One region of the Brevibacterium sp. LS14 genome, then DNA from elsewhere that is predicted to be linked to it. Evidence: predicted binding sites of a transcription regulator. Region 1 holds the regulator's gene; each other region holds the start of a gene.

The links. The regulator LexA, encoded in region 1, represses DNA repair genes until DNA is damaged. The targets are predictions, from matches to a motif close to TCGAACANNTGTTCGA.
Region 2: the regulator LexA is predicted to act here: its motif matches at 1,004-1,019, upstream of EZE58_RS02965 (HNH endonuclease signature motif containing protein).
Region 3: the regulator LexA is predicted to act here: its motif matches at 4,914-4,929, upstream of EZE58_RS09080 (HNH endonuclease signature motif containing protein).

Annotation. Positions count from the first base shown of each region.
Region 1 covers NZ_SJXG01000007.1:181,433-189,143, reverse strand. Annotated here, with positions in the region: gene EZE58_RS00900 (histidinol-phosphate transaminase) at 1-164, opposite strand, end outside; gene EZE58_RS00895 (LysM peptidoglycan-binding domain-containing protein) at 174-497, opposite strand; gene lexA (transcriptional repressor LexA) at 740-1,495, shown strand; gene EZE58_RS00885 (hypothetical protein) at 1,881-2,123, opposite strand; gene EZE58_RS00880 (ATP-dependent DNA helicase) at 2,155-4,140, opposite strand; gene hflX (GTPase HflX) at 4,137-5,612, opposite strand; gene EZE58_RS00870 (methyltransferase) at 5,702-6,319, shown strand; gene dapF (diaminopimelate epimerase) at 6,376-7,341, opposite strand; gene miaA (tRNA (adenosine(37)-N6)-dimethylallyltransferase MiaA) at 7,338-7,711, opposite strand, start outside.
Region 2 covers NZ_SJXG01000031.1:18,160-25,870, reverse strand. Annotated here, with positions in the region: gene EZE58_RS02965 (HNH endonuclease signature motif containing protein) at 1-938, opposite strand, end outside; gene EZE58_RS02960 (cytosine permease) at 1,871-3,220, opposite strand; gene EZE58_RS02955 (nuclear transport factor 2 family protein) at 3,217-3,846, opposite strand; gene EZE58_RS02950 (acetyl-CoA hydrolase/transferase family protein) at 4,046-5,551, opposite strand; gene EZE58_RS02945 (FCD domain-containing protein) at 5,653-6,342, opposite strand; gene EZE58_RS02940 (FAD-dependent monooxygenase) at 6,533-7,711, shown strand, end outside.
Region 3 covers NZ_SJXG01000047.1:230,543-238,253, reverse strand. Annotated here, with positions in the region: gene EZE58_RS09110 (MarR family transcriptional regulator) at 1-254, opposite strand, end outside; gene EZE58_RS09105 (VOC family protein) at 355-729, shown strand; gene EZE58_RS09100 (isoprenylcysteine carboxylmethyltransferase family protein) at 743-1,693, opposite strand; gene EZE58_RS09095 (PhzF family phenazine biosynthesis protein) at 1,704-2,636, opposite strand; gene EZE58_RS09090 (M50 family metallopeptidase) at 2,896-3,636, shown strand; gene EZE58_RS09085 (HAD family phosphatase) at 4,012-4,695, shown strand; gene EZE58_RS09080 (HNH endonuclease signature motif containing protein) at 5,158-7,506, shown strand; gene EZE58_RS09075 (nucleobase:cation symporter-2 family protein) at 7,699-7,711, opposite strand, start outside.

The DNA of each region.
Region 1 (7,711 bases):
AGATGAGTGTCGACGGCCGTGCGCATCGCCTCGACGACGACGTCCGGAATCGGATAGGCGTTCTCGTTGACGTTGAGCTGGACCGGCACGTCGAGGTGCGGGGCGCCGTAGGGCTCACGCCCGACGAGGTCGGAGCGGACTGGCAGAGACTCGATGTTTCCCACACAGCGATTTTAGCGCTGGGGAACGTCGAGGCTCTGGCCGGGGTGGACGACGGGCGAGGACAGGTGGTTGAGCTCGACGATGTCGGCGACGACGTCACGGGTGTCGCGGTCGAGGCCGAGGTTCGAGGCCACCGTCCACAGCGACTCGCCCTCGCCGACGACGACGGAGTCCGCGGCGACGCCGATGACCTCGTCACCGCCGACCGCCTCGGCGGTGAACGTCTGGGTCGAGAAGAAGAGCGTGCCGCCGACGATCGCGAGGGCGCACACGGCGGTGCGGAGCAGACGCACGGCACGGCGGCCGCGGTTGGTCAGATGCAGTTCCTGATTCATCACAGACATCGCATTTACCTCTTTCTTCGTACTATTCCACCCGCAATGGGTAGAACGTCTGTTCTATTCAACACATCATTCGAACAAATGTCCAGTCCATCTCGAACATTTATGAGACAATGAGGGAGAACCAGCGTTGTTGATCGATCTCGAACAACCATCCCAGGCGGCACTGACACGAGGTCTCTCGAGGCGGTTCAACCGGTGGGAAACGGCGGGATTAGAACGAAGGGGAAAGAGCAATGGTGCAGAGCAAACGAGGCAGAGGCAGGCCGCGCAACGAGGATGTTGCCAGCGAGATCGCCGCGGCCCGCAGCGAAGAGGACGAGGTCGAGATCCCTGACGGTCCGACCGGGGCCGGGGACTTCCGTCTCTCCCCCCGACAGCGGCTCGTCCTCGAGACGATCGAGCGCGCCGTCGTCACCAACGGCTATCCGCCGAGCATGCGCGAGATCGGCGAGGCGGCGGGTCTCGCCTCGCTCTCGAGTGTGGCCCATCAGCTCTCCCAGCTCGAGCGGCTCGGCTACGTCCGCCGCGACCCCAAGCGCCCGCGGGCGATCGAGGTCGTCAATCCCTTCGAGGAGGAGGAGGCCGAGCGCGCGAAGTACGAGGAGCTCGCGAACAACACTGTCCAGGTCCCCGTCGTCGGCCGCATCGCCGCCGGTGGTCCGATCCTCGCCGAGCAGGAGGTCGACGACGTCTTCTCCCTGCCCACGCAGGTCGTCGGCTCCGGTGAGATGTTCCTCCTCAAGGTCGTCGGCGATTCGATGATCGAAGCCGCGATCTGCCACGACGACTGGGTCGTCGTGCGCAAGCAGCACACCGCTGACAACGGGCAGATCGTCGCCGCCCTCCTCGACGGCGAAGCGACGGTGAAGACCCTCAAGCGCAAGGCCGGGCGCCAGTGGCTGCTGCCGCAGAACAAGGACTACGACCCCATCGACGGTACGTACGCCCAGATCATGGGCCTCGTCGTCGCCGTCATCCGCCGGCTCTGAGGTTGGGTTCCTCGCGGGCCTCTGCGGGTGGGCTCGCCCCTCGCCGAGGCGGCTGACCGGAAACGCGAATGCCCACGACCGTTGGTGGTCGTGGGCATTCGGCGTGTCTGGGGCGCCTCGGCGGTCGGGGCAAGGGTGTCTGGGGCGAGTCGGCATGCTCCGGCAGGCGGGTGACGGCTGGCGTGCGTGTCGCCGCAGGCCTCGCGCTCTGCCGACCGGCACCTCGAGCGACAAATCATCCCCGTGCAAGCAGCGGATTTAGCGCTACGGGTGCGGGGTGTGAAACTGTGCGGAGGTTTTGCCGCTAAGGGGAGGTTTTACCGCCGAGGGGAGGTTGTGCCACTGCGGGGATGAATGGCCGCCTCGGGGCTGACACGAACCGCCCCTATATGCCCGTCATGGAGTCGGCAGTCGAATAGCCCTCCGTCCACTCCCCGTCATGGAACAATGCGACCAGGGTGAACACCATGGCGAGACCGCCCAGAACGAAGAGCACGATCGGCCAGACGTTGAGATATGTGGCACCCATGAGCAAGCCGATTCCCCCTCCGGCGAGAAGGACGACACCCGAGAGGAAGCACGGCAGCCAGTATTTCCGATAGGGCTTCTTCTTCCGCTTGCGAGCCATGGCGCGAACTTTACCACCCGGCCCCGCGCCGTCACTTCTTCGCGGCGTCCTCGTCCTTCGTCGCGGCCAGGCGCCCGAGTGCTGTGCGCACGACCGCCGGATCCGTCGTCGGCCACATCTGCGGCATCGAACTGACGAGGTAGCCGGCATAGCGGGCCGAGCGCAGACGCGAGTCGAGGACCGCGACGACGCCCTTGTCCCCGGTCGACCGGATGAGCCGACCGGCACCCTGCGCCAGACGCAGCGCGGCATGCGTCGCGCTCACCGCCATGAACCCGTTGACCCCGCGCCGGTCGGCGTCCCGGGCCCGCGCCTGCATGAGAGGGTCGTCCGGGCGCGGGAAGGGGATCCGGTCGATGATGACGAGCCGGTTCGTCCGGCCCGGCACGTCGACGCCCTGCCAGAGGGACATCGTCCCGAACAGGCACGCCTCGTCGTCGGCGGCGAACCGGGAGACGAGCGACGGCAGACCGTCGTCGCCCTGGAGGAGGATCGGCAGATCGAGCCGGTCCCGCAGGTGCTCGGCCGCGGCATTCGCAGCCGCGCGGGACGAGAAGAGTCCGAGCGCCCCGCCCTTCGAGGCTGTGACGAGGGCTTCGAGTTCGGCCAGCGCTTCCTCGCTCAGCCCGCTGCGACCGGGTTTGGGCAGGTGGGAGGCGACGTAGATGATGCCCTGCCGGCCGTAGTCGAACGGCGATCCGGCGTCGAGGCCGTCCCACCTCGGCGAGTCGGGGCCGACGAGACCGAGCGAGGCGGCGACGGCGTCGAAGTTCCCGCCGAGCGACAAGGTCGCCGAGGTGGCGACGACGGTTGACTCTTCGAAGATCCCGTGCCGCATCGTCCCGGCCACGCTCAGGGGCGCGACGACGAGGTTCGTCGTCTCCCGCTCGCGGAAGGTGCTGCGGCTCAGCCACACGACGTCGTTCTTGCCGGGGTCGCAGAAGCGTTCGGCGAGTTCGAAGATCTCCTGGCACCGGGCCTTCGCCATCTGCCGGCCGGCGTCCGCGTCCTCGCTGCGTCCGCCGATGTCGTTGATGATCTGCCGGGCGGAGTCGCGGATCTGCGTGAGCGCGAGGGCGAGGGGTTCGGGCAAAGAGAGCATGAGCCCTTCGCTCACCCCGGCGGTGGCGCGTTCGAAGGCCGCCGAGGCGGTGTCGAGCATCGCGGTCACGCCGTCCTCGACCGTGGTGTGCTTGCGCACCGCCGAGGTGGCCGCCGAGAGCATGCCCGTGTTGATCTGGCCGGACAGGGCATTGGTCACCCGGTCCTTGAGCTCGTGTGCCTCGTCGATGATGATGACGTCGTGTTCGGGCAGGACGGCGTTCTCCCCGAACGCGTCGATCGCGAGCAGGGCATGGTTGGTGACGACGATGTCCGCCTCGGCGGCGGCGTTGCGGGCCTGTTCAGCGAAGCATTCGGTGAAGAGCGGACAGTTCGAGCCGAGGCAGTCGAAGGCGTTGACGGAGACCTGCGCCCACGCTTTGTCGCTGACGCCGGGGATGAGGTCGTCCCGGTCTCCGGTCTCCGTGGTCTTCTCCCACGTGCGGATGCGTTGGATCTCCTCGCCGAGGCCCGACCGGTCGGCGGGCTTCCGTCCGGCGGCGGCATCGGCGCCGAGGTCGAAGAGCATTCCCTCGTCCTCGTCGGGGTAACCGCCGGCGAGTTTGTGCTTGCACACATAGTTCCGCCGCCCCTTGAGCAGGGCCGCCTTCGGCAGCGGGTCGAGGGACTTCTTCACGGATTTGAACAGGCGCGGGAGGTCACGGTGGATGATCTGCGTCTGCAGGGCGAGCGTCGCCGTGGAGACGATGACCTTCCCACCGGTGCGGCTCGCGTACTCCGCGGCCGGCACGAGGTAGGCGAGCGATTTGCCGGTTCCGGTGCCGGCCTGGACGAGGAGGTGGATGCCCTTGTCGAGCGACGAGGCGACCGCCTGCGCCATCTCGGTCTGACCCTCACGGGTCGACCCGCCGATGGCGCCGACGGCCGCAGAGAGCAGGTCGGCGACCGAGCTCACTCGCCGATGACCATGTCAGGCCGGCGGAACTCCTCGAGTTCGGCGGCGAGCTCGGCCGGGACCTTCGCGTGCATGCCCGTGCCGCCCTCACCGTGTTCTTCGTGATCGACGGTGCCCAGCGCATAGATCTTCGAGACGAGGTCGCCGCGCTCGTAGGGGATGAGCACGGAGACTTCGATGTTCGGCGACGGCAGCTTCTCCTCGATCGTCTCGACGAGGTCGGCGATGCCCTCCCCCGTCGTTGCGGAGACGAACCGGGCGCCCGGGTATTCGGCACGCAGCGCCGTGACCACGGTCTCGTCAGCGAGGTCGACCTTGTTGAAGACGAGGAGTTCCGGGATGTCACCGGTGTCGACGTCCCCGAGGACCTCGCGGACCGCGCGGATCTGCCCCTGCGGGTCCGGGTGGGAGGCGTCGACGACGTGGAGGAGGAGATCGGAGTCCGAGGCCTCTTCGAGCGTCGACCGGAACGCCTCGACGAGCTGGTGGGGCAGGTTGCGGACGAATCCGACGGTGTCGGTGTAGGTGAACGTGATGCCGTCGGAGGTCCGGGACTGTCGCACCGTCGGGTCGAGAGTCGCGAACAGGGCGTTCTGGACCATCACCTCGGCGTCGGTGAGCCGGTTGAGCAGGGACGATTTGCCGGCGTTCGTATAGCCGACGATCGCCACGGAGGGCACATGGTTGCGTGCGCGGTTCTTCCGCTTCGTGTCCCGGGCGGGAGCCATGCCGGCGATCTGGCGGCGCAGCTTCGCCATCCGAGTGCGGATGCGGCGCCGGTCGAGTTCGATCTTCGTCTCACCGGGACCACGTGAGCCGATGCCGGCACCGCCGGCGACACGGCCACCGGCCTGCCGGGACAGCGACTCACCCCAACCGCGCAGACGTGGGAGAAGGTATTCGAGCTGGGCGAGTTCGACCTGCGCCTTGCCCTCACGGGACTTCGCGTGCTGGGCGAAGATGTCGAGGATGAGCGCGACGCGGTCGACGACCTTGACCTTGATGACATCCTCGAGTCCGCGCCGCTGGCTGGGCGCGAGTTCGGAGTCGATGATCACGGTGTCGGCGCCGACGGCTTCGACGATCTCCTTGAGCTCGGCGGCCTTGCCGCGGCCGAGATACGTTCCCGGGTCCGGCTTGTCGCGGCGCTGGACGATCGCGTCGAGGACTTCGGAGCCTGCGGTCTCGGCGAGGGCAGCGAGTTCGCGGATCGAGTTCTCGGCTTCGTCGAGGGTCGTGTTCCACAGTCCGGCGAGGACGACGCGCTCGAGCCGGATCTGACGGTATTCGACCTCGGTGACATCTTCGAGTTCCGTCGAGAGGCCCGCGACGCGGCGCAGGGCGGCACGCTCGGCGAGGTCGAACTGCGATTCCTCGTCAGCGGCGGCTTCCTTCGGGCTCAGCGCCTGGGCACCTCTGGCGAGGACACGATCGAGCATCGCTTCCCGACGCTCTTTGTCAGTGGACGTCATTCATTCCTTTGTTCGTGGCAACTGCTGTACACGAAGTACAACGCACATGTGCGTCCATCTATTCTCCCACAGCCGTTTAGACTGAGACGGTGTCGGAGCACTATTTCACCGAGAGCCCCTCGAGCCAGGCCAAACGCCGCGAGATCACCCTCGATCTCGCCGGTCGCACCGTGGCCCTGGAGACGATGAGCGGGACCTTCTCCCCCACCCGTCTCGACCCCGGCACGGCGGTGCTGCTCAAGCATCTTCCCGATCCCGCACCCGGCGACCTCCTCGATCTCGGGTGCGGTTGGGGTCCCATCGCCCTCCATTCCGCGCTCCAGGCCTCCGACGCCGAGGTGGATCTGCGGGTGTGGGCCCTCGACGTCAACTCCCGCTCCCTCGAGTCGACCGCGGCGAATGCGGCCAGGCTCGGCCTCGATTCGGTCCGGACCGTCACCGCCGACGAGGTTCCCGCGGACGTCCAGTTCTCCGCGATCCGCTCGAATCCGCCGATCCGCGTCGGCAAGGACGTCCTCCACGAGCTCCTCGAGACGTGGCTGCCGCGCCTGGCCCCGGGCGGGCGCGCCGACCTCGTCGTGTCGAAGAACCTCGGCGCCGATTCGCTGCTGACATGGATCCGCGAGATGCTCGGCGAGGGTTTCACCGCCGAGCGCACCGCCTCGTCAAAGGGCTTCCGGGTCCTCACGATCCACAGGGACGCCTGAGCTTCCCCCGCCGAGGCGGTCTGTTCCAGCAGGTCATCCCCCGCCGAGGCGGTCGCTCAGTCGATCGTGCCCGTGGCCACGAGCACGGCCGGACCCGCGAGGGTGACGGTTCCCTGGTCACCGCCCTCATCAGGGGTGATGCCGATGCGCAGGCGTCCCCCGGGGACGTCGACACGCCACTGCAACGGTGAGGTCGGTCCCGCCCAATGGTGGGCGGCGATGGCCGCCGCGCACGCCCCGGTGCCGCAGGATCGGGTCTCGCCGACTCCGCGTTCGGACACCCGCATGCGCAGAGCGCCTTCGCCTCCGGCGAGGTCGCTGCGGGCCGGTTCCATGACGATGAACTCGACGTTCGACCCTTGCGGGGGCACGGGGTCGAGGACGGGAGCGTCACGGAGGTCGGCTGCGGAAAGTTCGGCCGCCTCGGCGAGGGCGACGACGGTGTGCGGATTCCCCGTCTCGACGGAGAGCCCAGGTCGGGGGACGTCGATGCCGTCGGTGGTGACGAGGGTCTCGGCGGTCTCATCGATCGACCAACGGCCCATGTCGACGGTGTACCACGCGTCCTCGGGGCCTCCGGGGGTCGACGCCGTCGACGGCTCGGTCTCGCCGAGGGCCGGGTTGAGGGTGATGCGCACGGTCTTGATGCCGTCCCGGGTGCCGACTTTGATCTCCTCGCTGTCGGCGGGGACCCGGCTGGTCTCGAGCAGGGCATGGGCGAAGACGCGCACCCCGTTGCCGCACATCTCGGAGAGGCTGCCGTCGTGGTTGTAGTAGTCCATGAACCATTCGGCGCCGGCAGCGGCCTGCTCGTCGGCGCCGGGGATGCCGCTGTCGGCTGAGCGCACGATGCGGATGACGCCGTCGCCGCCGAGGCCCGTGCGCCGGTCGGCGAGCAGCGCGACGGTCTCGGGATGGAGGGTGAGGTCGCCGCCGTCATCCTCGAGGAGGACGAAGTCGTTCTCGGTGCCGTGGCCCTTGTGGAACCGGGTGCCGGCGAGTGCGGCGAACGGGGTATTCATGACTCCAGTCTAACGATGTCCAGGGCCCGGTCGAGCTTCGCCCCCGCCTCGGCGACTCCGGAGTCGATCCAGGTCACGCGCGGATCGCGGCGGAACCATGTGTCCTGGCGGCGGGCGAACTGGCGGGTGCGCACGATCGTCGATTCGCGGGCGGACTCGGCGTCGATGGCGCCTGCGAGGTAGTCCTGGATCTGCGCGTAGCCGATCGCCCGCGACGCGGTCTTCCCGCGGGCGAGCCCCTGGTCGAGGAGAGTGCGGACCTCGTCGACCCACCCGGCGTCCCACATCAACCCGACGCGGGCGGCGATGCGCTCGTGCAGGGTGCTGCGGTCGAGGGCGAGGCCGATGTGGATCGTCGGTTCGATCGCCG
Region 2 (7,711 bases), on a different contig from region 1:
AGTCCGTGGATGATCGTCATCGCGATGCCCAAGTGACGGTAGGTCTTGGCGATAGACAGGCCAAGGATCGAGGCGGTCTCAGCGACATCCTCGGCGGGCACGTTGTCGCTGATCCAGACCGACATGTCCGTGTCGAGGCCGAAGTCCGGGAAGTCGAGGCGATCACTGTCGGTCTGGGCTTCACCGTCGCTCTCGCATTCGGCGTCCGCGTCAGTGCCCGCCGATGCTCCAGGACTATCCGATTCTCGACCATCCTGCATCTCACAGGCTGCGCTCGCGATCGTCTCCGTCTGCATCGATGCGAGCAGCGACCACTGTGCGCTGAAGTCGGCATCAAATGAGAGCAACTCGGTCGGCGACTGACGGATGATGACAAGCTCGGTGGATGCCGCAGGCGGGGAGGCCTTACCTGTACACACCAGACATTCGGGGTCCGCGCAGGGGCCGAAAGGGTCACGGCGAGAATCAGGCGGGGCAGGTACAGGGGGACGGCCCGACGACATAGTGGAGCGGTCCGAGGACGCTCTAACACTGTCCGACGAGGAAGCAGCGCCGTCCGATGAGGAGGCTAAGCGGTTCGACGACAAGGTGAACGTCGACACAGTGTCGACAGTCGAATTGAGAAGGTCACCTGTAGCAGGCTCGCACTGGGAATCGCGTGGGGAGGTACAGTTGCCCACGCCGTCGATACAGTCGCCGTCAGCACCCTGATCGATAACTGCAGGTCCGACAATGCCCTCGTCAACGCTGCCGTCTTCCTGACCGCTATCCTCATTGTCACTCTCGCCGCGGCCGTCACGCTCGAGACTGCGCGCGACAGAGGCGGCGATGGTCGCGATCCGGAACGGCGAGTCGCCGTCGGGAACGGCATTGCCCCACGCACGGACAGCTCGTTCAAGGGTGAGGCCGGCGGTCGCTTCGAGGACCTTGAGCTGCACCTGGTCTGATTCCGCTGAGATCACAGCGAGCGCACTCGAGCTCGAATCGAGGCGGACGGTCGTCTGAGAACGGGTGTGCGAGCCGTGCTCCGCGCCCTCGTCACCACCGGCAGGTCCGCTGCCGAGACGGGCATCACGAGGTGAGGCCGCTGCGCTGTTCGCAGACTGCCCGTTTCCTGACGGGATGCCTTTCACGGTGGTTCACCTGCCTCGGACGCCTTTGTCGAGAAGTGCTGATCGCATCGAACTTCCTAGTACGTCAATAATAACTGATTCGAACAGACAATGTGAATACCTGATTGAAAAATACTCTCAAGTATTTTCAGTCCATCCGATCCCTGCTGCTGTTCCATGTCACCCATTGTTGCAGTCGGCACTGACATAAGATCGAGCATCGCAGTTTCAGCACGCACCGCCGTGATCCGGCACTGCCGGGTCACTGAAGTTCACGGCTGCCTGGACGCACCGCCCCAGCACTGCGTCACTGCACCGCCCCAGCACTGTCCCACTGCTGGGGTTCTGGGCCACATCACCGAACAGCGCCCCACTGCCGGGAACCACGGTCACCGAAGCTCAGGGCTGCCGGGGCACCGCTCCAGCGCCGCCTCCCTACCCCGCTGCAGCACCGCCTCACTCCCGGGGTCGAAAGCTCCCGGGGTCGAGGGCGGCCGAGTACAGGGCTACCGGGATCCGCCTCCACCCGACTGATGCTCCAGCGGCAGCAACGGCCATCGCCGACCCACGGAACCCCACCTCGGCCATCGCCGGCCGACGAACCCCCACCTCGGCCATCGCCGGCCGACGAACCCCCACCTCCACACATTGTCCGCCCACGAACCCCTACCTCGGCGCATCACCCACCAGCGGAACTCCACCGCCGCACGTCCACCCGCCCAAGGAACCCCACCCCGCGGACGGGCACACGCCGAATGTCAGCGGTCGGCCGCCTCGGCGAAACGGGAACGCGTCGACCACGACAGCCCGAGATAGAGGAGGAACGAGATGACGAAGGACGGGATCGTCGCTCCCAGCGGACTCGGCCACACATAGGTGAGAAGGTAGGAGGCGAGCGCTCCGATGATCCACACGATGACGGCTGCCCAGTTGATTCCGCGGACGTAGGAGTAGATCCCGCCATCGTCGCGGAGGATGTCGCTCGTGTAGACGCCGCGCTTGATGATGTAGTGGTCGGCGATGAGGATCGCGAACACGGGGACGAAGAACGCGCCGATCATCGTGAGGAAGTCGGTGTACTGGTCGAGCAGCGCGAGCCACGTCGATCCGACGATCGAGATCAGTCCGAGGACGAGGGCGACGGGCAGGAAGCGCAACCGCGACCCGCTCTTCGCGCCGAGCACGGAGTTGACCATGCCGTAGACGACCATCGTGTTCGTCGCCATCACAGAGAGGAAGATGACGATCGCGAGCGGCCAGCCGAAGCGGTCGGCGAGTGCGGTGGGGTCGAAGGGCTCGGCGGTGCCTCCATCGAGGATGATGAAGCTGAACGCCGTGAGCCCGAGCAGCATCGCGAGCACGGTCGAGGTGATGTAGCCGAGGCCGGAACCGACGATCCCGGCCCTCTGACTGCCGGCGAGCCGGTTGAGGTCGCCGGAGAGCACCGTCCACGAGATCGCCGTGGCGATGACGATGTCGAGTGCGAGCACGGGGGTGAATCCGAGGCTCTCATCTGCGGGGATGGAGACGTATTCACTGGGCGCGTGGCCGATGAAGGCCGTGGCGAAGACGTAGGCCATGACGAGGAGGATGAGGAGGGCGAACCACGGCTCGGCCTTCTCGATCCCCTCGTGACCGAGGATCGCGAGCCCGACGACGAGCGCCTGACAGAGGACGGAGAAGAGGATGGGGTTCGAGAATCCCGTCGTCTGCTCGACGACGTAGTTGACGCTGATGCCGGCAAGCATCGCCTGCACCCAGCTCCATCCCATGAGGATGACGACGTTCGCCGCGACCGGCAGGTAGCTGCCAGTAGGGCCGAACGCTCCCCTGGTGATCGCCATCGTCGCCAGTCCCGTACGCGTGCCGATGTTGCCGACGAGGACGAGCACGACAGTCCCCGTCACCGTCCCCGCGACGATGACGACGATCGCGGTCCCGTAGTCGATGCCGGGGACGAAGAGCGTGCCCGTGAGCATCGTCGTGACCACGAGGTTCGCCGCCAGCCAGATCATGAACATCCGACCCGTGCTCAGCCGCCCCCGCACCACCTGCGAACTGTCGGTGTCGGATCCGACCTTCTCCTCGAGTCTGCGGTACCAGTTCATCGACCGACCGCCTCGGTGCCGGGTGCGTCGCCCGACCTCGCCGAGGCTGCCCTGCCCTGGCCGTCGGAGGTGACCGAGTCAGCGGAGGCCGATCCGTCGTCGCCCGGGACCGTGGACAGGTGCTCGTGGATCGCGATGAGATGACCCTCGCCGAGGTGGCGGAAGACGATGCTCTCCCGTTCCCGATACGACTCCCGGCCGCTCCCGGTCTCGACTGTCGTATCGACGGTGTGGGAGAAGACCGCACCGCCGGGGAACGTCTGGACGAGCGGGTCGGACGAGGCGCACGAGACGACCGACCAACCGTCGGCGAGCCAGCCTTGCCACGTCTCTTCGTACTCGGCTCGGGAGTTCAGGCGGTGGTCCTCGGGGTGGAAGATGAAGGAGGCGTCCTCGGCGAAACCGGCGAAGTACGCATCGGTGTCGGTCGCTGCGAAAGCCTCGACGATTGCGACGGCCGCCTGCGTGACGGCGTCGACCGTCGGGGTGAGGGCCTCATCTGTGAGGTCGGCGGTGGTGCCCGCCGAGATTGTGGCACTCACCGAGGGGGTGGTGCTCGCCGGGGTCGCGGGATCGGAAGCAGCTCCGCGGGAAGCGGAGTCCGGCTGGTTCGACTTCTCTGTCATGGTCTTCAGGCACCCTTCTTCGGTCCGGCCTGCTCAGACACTCTAGTGACGCTCGTCCCATCCGCACTATCCATGGTGGACAGGTTTGCGGCGCAGTATTACAGAGTGGAGGGTTCCCGGTCCCCCTTCGAAGCGACTCCCGCCGAGGCGATGCCAAACACGGCGACCCCGCTCGCCCGGCATCCCCGTCCAGGCGCACTCACATGTGCCCGGTCGCCTGGAACCTCTCGTGCCACGACAGGGCCTCGCCGAGGAGGTGCGGCGTGTGCCTCCCGTGCGGGTTCGCTGCGATCGCCCGCTCGAGGTAGTCCTCGAGCCGGTCGCGGTAGTCCGGGTGGGCGCAGTTCGCGATGATTCGCCTCGCCCTGGCCACCGGGGAGATGCCGCGCAGGTCCGCGAGTCCCTGCTCGGTGACGAGGATCTGCGTGTCGTGCTCGGTGTGGTCGATGTGGCTGGCGAACGGCACGATCGAGGAGATCGCCCCGCCCTTGGCCAGCGAGTTCGAGACGAAGAAGTTGAGGTAGGAGTTCCGGGCGAAGTCCCCGGACCCGCCGATGCCGTTGATGATCGACGACCCCATGACGTGGGTCGAGTTGACGTTGCCGTAGATGTCGGCCTCGACCATCCCGTTGATCGCCACCACGCCGAGGCGGCGGACGGCTTCGGGATGGTTCGACATCTCCTGGGTGCGCAGGAGGATCCGTCCCTTGTACGCCTCGATGTTCGCGTTGAAGTCCGCCGCCCGCTCGGCCGAGAGCGAGAACGCCGTCGCCGAGACCGAGGTGAGCTTGCCGGAGTCGATGAGATCGAGCATCCCGTCCTGGATCACTTCGGTGTAGGCGCGCATCCCCTCGAACTCGCTGTCGGCGAGATCGGCCATGACGGCGTTGGCGACATTGCCGACCCCCGACTGCAGCGGCAGCAGGGAGGGCGGCAGACGGTCGGCGCGGATCTCATGGCGGAGGAAGTCGACGAGGTGGGCGGCGATCGCCTTCGAGTCCTCGTCGACGGGCTTGAACGGGAGGTTCCGGTCCGGGCTGTGCGTCTCGACGACGGCGACGACCTTGGCCGGGTCGACCCGCAGATACGGATCGCCGATGCGCTGCATGGGCTCGAGCAGCTGGATCGGCAGGCGCTCGGGCGGTCGCCTCGTGCCGTAGTAGACGTCGTGGAATCCCTCATACGCACGCGGGTGCCACGAGTTGACCTCGAGGATGACCTTGTCGGCGAGGTCGAGCCACGTCTTCGAGTTGCCCACAGAGCTGCCGGGCACGAGCAGACCGCCGGGCAGGATCGCTGCGACCTCGACGACGGCGACGTCGAGGTTGCCGTAGAAGCCGAACCACGCCTGCTGCGCGGAATGGCTGAGGTGGGTGTCGATGTACTCGGTCTTCCCGTCGTTGATCGACTGCCGCATCGCCGGGTCGGATTGGAAGGGAAGGCGCTTGCTCACCGCCCCCGCCTCGGCGAGGACCCCGTCGAGCTCCGGTGCCGTCGATGCCCCGGTCCACAGTTCGACGCGGAAGTCGCGCCCGGCGCCATGCTCGGCCCGCGCGTGCTCGGCGAGCGCGCCGGGCACGGCCTTGGGGTAGCCGGAGCCGGTGAACCCGCTCATGGCGACGCGGTCGCCGTCGGTGATGTACGCGGCCGCCTCGGCGGCGGTGACGACCCGAGTGGAGAGGGTCGGACAGGAGATCCTCGACATGCCAGCCAGTCTATCGAGGGGTCCGTCCCGGTCCGCCTTCAGCCCCGGTCAGGACCGCTGGTCGGCCCCGGTCGCGACCGGTGCGCCCGGTGCGGTGGCGCTCAGCCTCCCGCGTGCACCCGCATGAGCTCGGCGGTTCGGTCATGGTCGCGGGCCTCGATGGCCTCGACGATGTCGATGTGCAGCTGCAGGCGCTCGGCGATGAATGACTCGAGCGGAGTGTCGGCGACGGGCAGGACGTCGAGCGTGTGGTCGTCGATGATCGCCATGAGGTTGAGGTAGATCGAGCGCAGCAACTGGTTCGGAGTGATCTCGGCGATGCGCCGGTGCAGTCCCCAGTTCGCCTCGAGGAACCGGTTGGCGTCCTCGGCCTCGACGGCAGCGCGCATCTGCCCGATGTGCTCCCAGAGATCCCGGACGTCCTTGAGCGAGCCGTGGTCGACGGCATCTGAGGCGAGCAGGGGTTCGAGCGAGTCGCGCACCCGCATCGCGTCCTCGACGGTCGTCGAGTCGGCGTCGAGGGCGAGCAGCGAGTTGCCCAGTCTGGCCATCGGCGTCGGCTCGGCGGCGAAGAGTCCGCCTCCGGGCCCGGGGCGCAGGGTGATGATCCCCCGATGCTGGAGCAGGCGCAGGGCCTCGTTGAATGTCCCCTTCGAGACGCCGCACTCGACCTGGAGGGCGCCCTTCGTCCCCAGTCGCTGTCCCGGCTCGAGGCGACTCGCGCGGTCCGAGACCAGCGCGACGGCCCTGTCCACCGGCGAGGTCGTCAGGGCTCTGGTCTCGCTCGTCATCGTCCTTCTCCCCTCTGCTCGACAGTGCCTGGCACGAGGTTACCCGACGTGCTTGACATCACGGTCCCTGACCGGGCACTCTTGAAGCCACAAATTCATCATGATTAATTATACCGAATCGGCGCGACGGTGTCCCGCCCTCGCCGAGGCGGTCGCCCCGTCCGCATTCTCGTCCGAAGGAGAACGAGCAATGACCCCTCCTCCCGCTCCCTCCCGCACCGATGTCCTCGTCGTCGGGGCCGGCCCGACCGGACTCACGCTCGCGGCGATCCTCGCCCGCGACGGCATCGACGCGATCACCATCACCCGCTATCCGACGACCGCGCACTCGCCCCGGGCGCACATCACCAACCAGCGCACGATGGAGGTCTTCCGCGATCTCGGCATCGAGGACGACGTCATCGCCGTGGCCACCCCGAACGCGTTCATGCGCAACAACGTCTGGGCGACGAGCTTCGCCGGGCAGGAGATCGCCCGTCTCGAGACGTGGGGCACCGGCAGCGCCCGCTCGGGTGACTACGAGATCGCCAGTCCCAGCGCGATGTGCAACATCCCTCAGCACATCCTCGAACCCGTCATCGCCGAGGCGGCCCGCAGTTTCGGGGCCGACCTGCGGTTCTCCACGGAGCTCGTCTCCGCGGTCGAGACGCCCGAGGGCGTCGAGGCGACCGTGCGCAACCGCGACACCGGGGAGGAGTCGCTCATCCTCGCGCAGTACATCGTCGGCGCCGACGGCGGTCGCTCGACGGTCGCCGAGGAGTTCGACTTCTCCTTCACCGGGGAGTCGGGGCTCGGCGCGGCGCTGAATATCTGGCTCGACGCCGACCTCACGCAGTACTGCGACTACCGGCCCGGCACCCTCTACTGGATGGCGCAGCCGGGCAACGACTACTGGGTGGGCTCGGGGACGTGGATCAACGTCAGGCCCTTCACCGAGTGGGTCCTCCTGTGCATGTACGACCCCGCCGAGGGCGAACCTGACACGAGCGACGAGGCGCTCGTCGCGCTCGCCCAGTCGACGATCGGCGACCCCGACGTCGAGGTGAGCATCAAGCAGGTCTCGAAGTGGCAGATCAACCACGTCGTCGCCGACGAGTACCGGAAGGGCCGGGCCTTCCTCGCCGGCGACGCCGCCCACCGGCACCCGCCGGCCAACGGCCTGGGAACGAACACCTCGATCCAGGACGCGTACAACCTCGGGTGGAAGCTCTCGGCGGAGCTGCGCGGGGAGGCCGAGATGGGACTGCTCGAGACCTACAGTCAGGAGCGTCAGCCCGTCGGGCGGCGCGTCGTCGACCGGGCGATGAAGAGCGTCGTCGACATGGGACCGATCGCGCAGGCGCTCGGCTTCGCGCCGGGTCAGACCGCC
Region 3 (7,711 bases), on a different contig from region 1:
GGACGGGTGACGAGCCCGCGGTCCTGGAGCCCGCGCAGGAGCGTATTCATCGCCTGCCGGGTGACGAACGCGCCGCGGGCGAGATCCGAGTTCGACGCCCCCGGAGTCCGCTGGAGCAGTTCGAGACACGCGTACTGGGGAATGGAGAGCTCAAGCGGACGCAGGACGTCGTCCATGTGCGCGCGCAGCAGAGACTGCAGGTGCTTGAGCTGATACCCGATCTTCGATTCGAGGCGCGGAGACTCTTGACTCATGTCAATATTCTGACATACATTCGCAGTGTCAGAAACCTGACATAGGAATCGAGTCGGTGCGAGAACGGAGCCGTTCGAGACACGAGAGAGGACAGAGACCATGGATGTCACAGGAGTGGATTTCGTCGCCCTGCAGGTCCGCGACGTCGAGGCGTCGGCAGAGTTCTACACCGGCCGGCTCGGCCTCGAGCGCGCCGACGCCAGCCCGCCCGGGGCCGTCGTCTTCCAGACGACGCCGATCCCCTTCGCCGTGCGCGAGCCCCTGCCGGGGGTCGATCTCGACGCGGTCGAGCGGCCAGGAGTCGGGGTGGCGCTGTGGCTGGCCTGCGAGGACGCTGCAGGGTTGCATGACTCCCTCGCCGAGGCGGGGGTGCCGATCCTCCGGGAACCGGCCCCGAGCCCGTTCGGGCTCACCTTCACCTTCGCCGACCCTGACGGCTACGCGGTCACCGTCCACGAGGCGTCACCTCGGTGAGGGGAGGTAGGACTCAGTCGGACTCGCTGCGCGCGGTCGATCGGGGCGTCGGGACCCAGCAGGCCACCTCGGCGGAGTAGTCGTCGAAGTCGGCACCGAAGCGGTCGCGGAGGTCGGCCTCCTCGAGGGGGCGGATCATCCAGTTCCAGAGCAGGGACCCGGCCAGGGCGTAGGCGATGACGAGCCATGAGTCGATGAACATGCCGATCGCCACGCCCTGGGCGACCCCGGCGACGGCCATCGGGTTGCGGAGGAAGCGGTAGGGGCCGTCGTCGACGAGACGGTTGGGCATCTCCGCGGGCAGGGGCGTGCCGCCGCCGTAGCGCGCCATCGTCACCGCCGCCCAGATGCCGAGCGCGCTCGCGAGGACGAGGAGGGCGAAGCCGGCGAGGACGACGAGGACGGGGAACTTCACCTCGAGGACCCAGCGCTCTTCGAGCGCGGAGATGATCCACGGGAGGATGACGAGGAAGACGCCCCAGAAGCACACGAGCTGGATGCCGGTGCGCATGAGCAGGGAGCGTTCGTCCTCGGTCCGGGAGCTCGAGAACGCGAACGGACCGAAGAGGAGCCGCTCGGTCGGGACGCGGCCGGCGAGCATGAGGGCACCGGCGATCGTGCTCGCGACGGCGGCGGCGATCATCGCCACGGCACCGAGGCCCGCCTCGGTGGTCACGGTCGCGTAGACGGTCGTACCGAGCGCGACGAGGATCGTCCAGGGGACGACGACCCACACGGCCAGGCGGACGCCGAGGGCCACGGTCGCGGAGGCGAGGACGAAGAGCGGGATGTCGAAGACGGCGACGACGACCGGCTCGAGGGACCCGAGCGTCGCGGTGCGGATGCCGGGGACGGTGAAGACGCCGAACCACCATGCGGCTCCGGCGAGGGCCTGGAGGGCGAACCAGATCCGGGCATGGGTACGGGTGAGCGGCAGGTCCGTGGAGGGGCGGGTGTGCGGCATCGTCAGCTCCTCACGCCTCGATCGTGCCGGTGATGCGCACCGTCGTCGGGCCGCCGACCCAGATCGACGGGGCGGGAGCGGGGGCTGTTTTGGTGGGGGCTGCCTCGTCGGGGTTCGGGTCTGAGTCGCCCGGGGTCGGGCGCTCGGACCTGATGCTGATGACCCCGGCGCGGCCGATCGCGGTGCCCTGGGTGGCGGTGTAGGAATCGGGGACGAGCCCCTGCCCGATGAGCCACTGCGCGACCGAGGCATTGAGGCTGCCGGTGACGGGATCCTCGGCGACGCCGACGCCGGGGACGAAGGCGCGGACCTCGTAGGCGTGCTCGGAGTCCGCCGGGTGGGCGCCGACGACGCCGAGCTTCGTGTCCGGGATCGCCGAGAAGTCGGGGGTGAGGGCAAGGACCCTCTCCGCGGCGTCGAGGCGCACCGCCGCCCAGCCGGGACCGTTGTCGACCCACGCGTGGTCGAGGATCTCGGTCCGGTCGACGCCGAGCGCCGAGGCGATGGCTGTGACGTCGTCCTCGTCGAGCGGTCCGGAGCGGAGGAGATCGGGAGCGGCGAAGGAGAGGTCGGCAGTGGTGGTCGTGCTGCTGTCGGGGCCGCTGCGGCGGAGGTCGACGAGGCCGACGCCGCACTCCTGGACGACCGTCGTCTCGCTGTGCGGGGTGCCGCCGGCGGCCAGCCATGCCGCGGCCGAGCCGAGCGTGGGGTGTCCGGCGAAGGGCAGTTCGCGGGAGGGGGTGAAGATCCGCAGGCGGTAGTCGGCCCGCTCATCGGTGGGCGGGAGGACGAACGTCGTCTCGGAGAGGTTCGTCCAGTTCGCGATCTGTGCCATCTCGTCGTCGGTGAGTCCCTCGGCGTCGAGGATCACGGCGACGGGATTGCCTCGGAAGGGCTCGCGGGAGAAGACATCGACCTGGGCGAACGCGCGACTGCGGGGCATGGGGGACTCCTCATCGTCATGGCTGACCTGTTCCCATCGTAGTGGGGCAAGCTCCGCGTTCTCACACAGCCCCCGAGGCTCCGACGCAGAAAGGGGACTTGTCGATCGGAGTCGTTCGTTCCGGCTTCGCCGACAGTGCTGCCCGCCCGACCTGTGGACAGCCTCCCACCGAGCTGAGCGCGTCACTCAGACTCCGTTCCTAGACTTGGGCGCTCAGGACTGGGCCGGGACGGGGCGAGCGAGGATCGACGAGGTGACGATGGATCTCAGGCAGGGCGTGGAGACGTGGTGGGAGGCCATCACCTCCGGTTTCGGGCGCGGGGACGGACTCGAGCTCGGGCCGACGCAGCTGCTCATCATCCTCGGCGTGCCTCTGATCATCACGATGACGCCGGCGATCTGGCGGTTCTTCGGGCTCTTCGTCACCTTCGTCCACGAGCTCGGTCACGCCTTCGCGGCGCTGACGACCGGACGGGTCGTGCGCGGGATCTCGCTCAACTTCGACCACTCGGGGCAGATGAACTCGTTCGGTCGGGTCGGATTCTCCGCGACATGGGCGGGATTCTGGGGATATCCGGCACCGGCGGTGCTCGGATTGGTCCTCATCACCTCGGCGATCTACGGCTGGGCACCGCTCGCGCTCTCACTCGGGGCACTCGTCCTCCTCATCGCGCTCATCTTCATCCGCAACGTCGCCGGCGTCGTCATCGCCGTGTGCACGGCCGTGGCCGCTCAGTTCCTCGTCGTCTTCCTGCCGCCCGAGTGGATCGCGGTCTTCGTCGCCGGGCTCGGCGTCGCGCTCGCCCTCGGCTCGCTCAAGGACCTCGTCAAGGTCATCCGCGTCCACACCCGCCGTCGGAACGTCCAGCAGTCCGACGCGTTCATCCTCAGCCGCGTCTCCGCGATCCCCGCGGGCGGCTGGCTCACCCTGTTCGCCCTCGTCATCGTCGGGTGCGCGATCGGGTCTGGACTCCTCCTCTACTCGGCGTTCGTCGTCTGATCCCCTCGCCGAGGCGGGGCTTGCCCCCCGAATCCCGACCGTCGTCGGGATCCCTGGTCAACCGGGGTTCCACCGGACCGGATCTTCCCGGTGATCCGAGTTTCCTCAGGCGCCGGAGTTCCCAAGGAGCCCTCGTTCCCCAGGACCGGGGTTCCGCGGGTGGCCGGAGGTCCTGGGGCCGCCGAAGATTACAGGGCGACCGGGCGACCGCAGTCACTGGGGACCGGGCCACCCCAACGGCGGTGCACGATTCGTGCGGGCGGGCACAGCCGCCTCGGCGAGGTGATGCTCCACCTCCCCGCCTGGGCGGTCGCCTGGGAGCGATGCACGGGACACCCGCACGCGGCGGCCACGGTGGGATGACAGAATCGGACTATGGATCTGAGCCCGAAGTTCGGTGCCGTGCTGTTCGACTGTGACGGCGTCCTCGTCGATTCCGAGAGCATCACGAACGAGGTGCTGCGCGGGATGCTCGCGGACATGGGATGGGACCTGACCCAGGAGGAGGCCGTCGCCAGGTTCGTCGGCAAGATGCTCCGCGACGAGGCCGACGTCATCGAGGAGCACACGGGCGTGCGGATCGACGCCGACTGGCTCGCCGACTTCCGACAGCGACGCAACGTCGAGCTCGAGGCCCGCCTCGAGGCGATCCCCGGCGTCGTCGACGCCGTGCACATCATCGAGAAGGCCTACCCCGGCAGGCTCGCGTGCGCCTCGAGCGCCGACCGGCCCAAGATCGAACTGCAGCTGAAGAAGATCGGCCTCTACGACGTCTTCAAAGGACGGATCTTCTCCGGCATGGAGCTGCCGCGGTCGAAGCCCGCCCCCGACGTCTACCTCGCCGCCGCGCATGCGCTCGGAGTCGACCCCGCCGAGGCGGCCGTCATCGAAGACTCCCCGACCGGCGTCATCGCGGGGCGGGCCGCCGGATCCTACGTCTTCGGCTTCTGCCCGCCGTCGCCCGTGCACCAGACGCCCGAGACCCTGCTCGCCGCCGGCGCCGACGCGACCTTCGACTCGATGGCGGAGCTGCCGGGGCTGGTCACGCGCGAGGGGTGAGGGCGGGGACTGGGTTTCCCACCTGTCCGCCTCTGATTCCAGAACGACGAATTGCACTCTGGGCTGCCGATTCAGCCTGCTCGGCCGTGCAGTCGGCCTGCTCGGCCGTCCAGTCGGTCCGTCCTTTCAGCCTGCCGATAGGTTGCCCCAGCCTGCCGATTGGCAGCCGAAAATCACTGAGCGTCCGAAATTCAATGAATTCGACGTTCGAAGAGATTTCGAAAAAAGGATTGACACGATTTGTGACGTGACCTACACTGGAATCAACGATCCACACTGAAGTGGAAAGGCAGGTGACCGGCAGTGGAGGACCCTTCGAACCCTGATGGGGCCGCTTGCGATGCCGCTGGTGATGACCAGCCGAATCAGCCGCGCACTCCTCGTTTCGATGTCGACCCCGATTCCCCGTTCGCCGACGCCCTTTCTGTCTACACCGCCTGTGACCGCGCGCATTTCGACGCGATGCGGACCACTGCCGGGCTGTTCCTCGACGAAGTCATCGAGCACCTCCGCCTCCTCAATCCCCGGCCCGATGAGCCCTATGCACATGCGTCGTTCATCGACACCGCCCACAGGTATGAGGTTCCCGAGAGCGACGAGCTCGAAGGCCCTTCGAACAGTGGTGCGTCTGCGGAGGCTGTGACCGACGAGGGTGAGTCCGCGAACTCCGATGGCCGTACCGACGAAGCGGAGTCCTCGAACGCGGACGGACCCACCGATGCCTCCCCCGACGAAGCAGCTGTCGGCGCTGCCGGCGAAGCAGCAGTCTCTGCAGCAGGACTCGGTGGAGCAGGACTCGGCGCAGATTCCCCGGAACCCGAGCATCTGCCGGGGTTCCCGCGGTTTCGGCCGGACTCGACGTTCTACAACTGGGTGCACATGTACTCCCACACCGAGGACCTTGCCGAATTCGCCACCGTCCTCGGCGCGACGACCTCGCGCACCTACAGCCACGTGACCGCGTCGATGATCCTCGTTCACGGGCTGCCGCAGTTCTATCAGCGCTGCCTCGACGGCGAGTTCACCATCGAACACGTCAACGTCGCGACGCGGCTGTGCCAGGACGTGCGCTTCGCACTGCTGCCGAACATCGACGACTACCTTGCCGGGAGGCGTGCCGACATCACCCCGGAGACGTTCGCGAAGTCCCTGGGCACACGGATCAATGCGATCCAGCCCGAACCCGATCGCACGAAGACGGCGCACGAGAAACGACGGGTGTCCATTACGACGTATCCCGACGGGACTGCCAGCGTCTCCCTCGTCGGACCCTCGGCCGACCTGCAGGCCTACTATCTGCGGATCGAGGCATTCGCGAAGGCGATCCGAAACGGCAACACGGCCTGTTTCGCCGACCAGCTGCCCGAGGGTGCCGTCATCGAAGACGATCGTGCGATCGACGCGCTGATGTTCGACATCGCCACATGCACCCGTCCCCAGGTCCGCATCGAAGTCCTCGCGGAAGACACCGAAACTGGGGCGACGACGACTCGGCAGATCCCGCTCGACCTCGAGCACGTCCGCAGCGTCGACGACATCGATGATTCCATCGCCGAGGCGGTCGACACCGCCACGAGCATCCCGGCCGGCAAGAGCACCGATTCGGTCGGCGGCGGAACCGGGGACGGGGCCGAGGACGGCGCCCGGGCCGGCGCTGACGGACTCCGCGCTGACGGACTCCGCGCTGACGGACTTCCCCATGACGGTTCCGGCAGACTTGCCGAGTCCGATGGCATCGTCGCCGAGGATTACGAGCTGGACTCCGGTTCGGTCGTCGATCGCGACGAACAGGGTCGCAGTCGCATCAAAGTGCTCGTGTCGATGCCGACGGGTCCGTACTGGTTCGCCCTGCAGGCGAAGATGATCACCACCGTGCCCTGTATGACTCTTCTCGGACAGTCCGACCTGCCCGGCGCCTTCCCCGATGGGTCGCCGATCCCGGCGGAGACGGCGAGGGCGATCGCTGGCCAGTGCTCGACCTGGACCAGGATCCTCACCGATCCTGCCACCGGTACTCCCATCGACGCCAAGGCCAAGAGCTACTACATCCCGCAGTCGGTGCGACAGACGCTGGTGACGAAATGGCAGAGATGCACGATGCCCGGCTGTCGACGGCGAGCGGAGTCCTCCGAAGTCGATCACATCATCCCCTACAACCACGATGATCCGGCCACGGGCGGACTCACCGTGTTCGGCAACCTCCACCCGCTGTGCAAGAAGGACCACCAGGCGAAGACCGACGGGAAGTGCTCGGTGAGCATGGACGAGAACGGCGTGCTGGAGTACCGATTCCCGCACGGAATCAGGGCGACGGTGGCTGCAGGGGACAACCCTGTCAACATCGAGAACGCTCGGCTGATGGGTGACGCGGCTCGGTTGATGGGCGACGGGGCTCAGAGCGTGAGCGGGAACGTGGGAGACGCTCCAGCGACAGACGATGGCGCGGGCACTGTTTCGGAACGAGGCAGCGCTGCGGGTGGCGACGGTGGCTCGGAGCGCGACAGTGGCTTTGATAGCGATGCAGTCACTCCTGTGCCGGAACCGGGTGACATCATGTTCGCTGAGGAGTGCCCGGGTCCCGAAGGAAGCGTCGGCTCTCCAGGCTGGGTGAACGCGCCGGAAATCTCCCCGTGGCTGCTCCGGTGCCGTGACGGTGAGGACTCAGGCGATCCGACCCTGGCGCACACGAACTCCCCGGAGCGAAACTCCCGGAATCCTGGCCCCAAGAATCCGGGCGCTCGAAAGTCGAACCCACAGAACTCGAAGGTACGGCGCTGGGTCTGGGACAACGGCGAACCCCCGCCGTTCTGACCAGCCTGTTCCTCAGTCTTTCGACCAGGCCCGCTTGGCCACCCACTCCCACGACTACTCGATAGCCGGGTCAGAAAGCCGCATGACCGCATGACCGCACGACCACTCAAAGGGGGACGGCCCAGTCAGACTGACTGGGCCGTCCTTCTCTGCACCGCTCTCCACCTTCGACAGGCTCACCGACCCGGTCTGTCAGCGGTCGGGC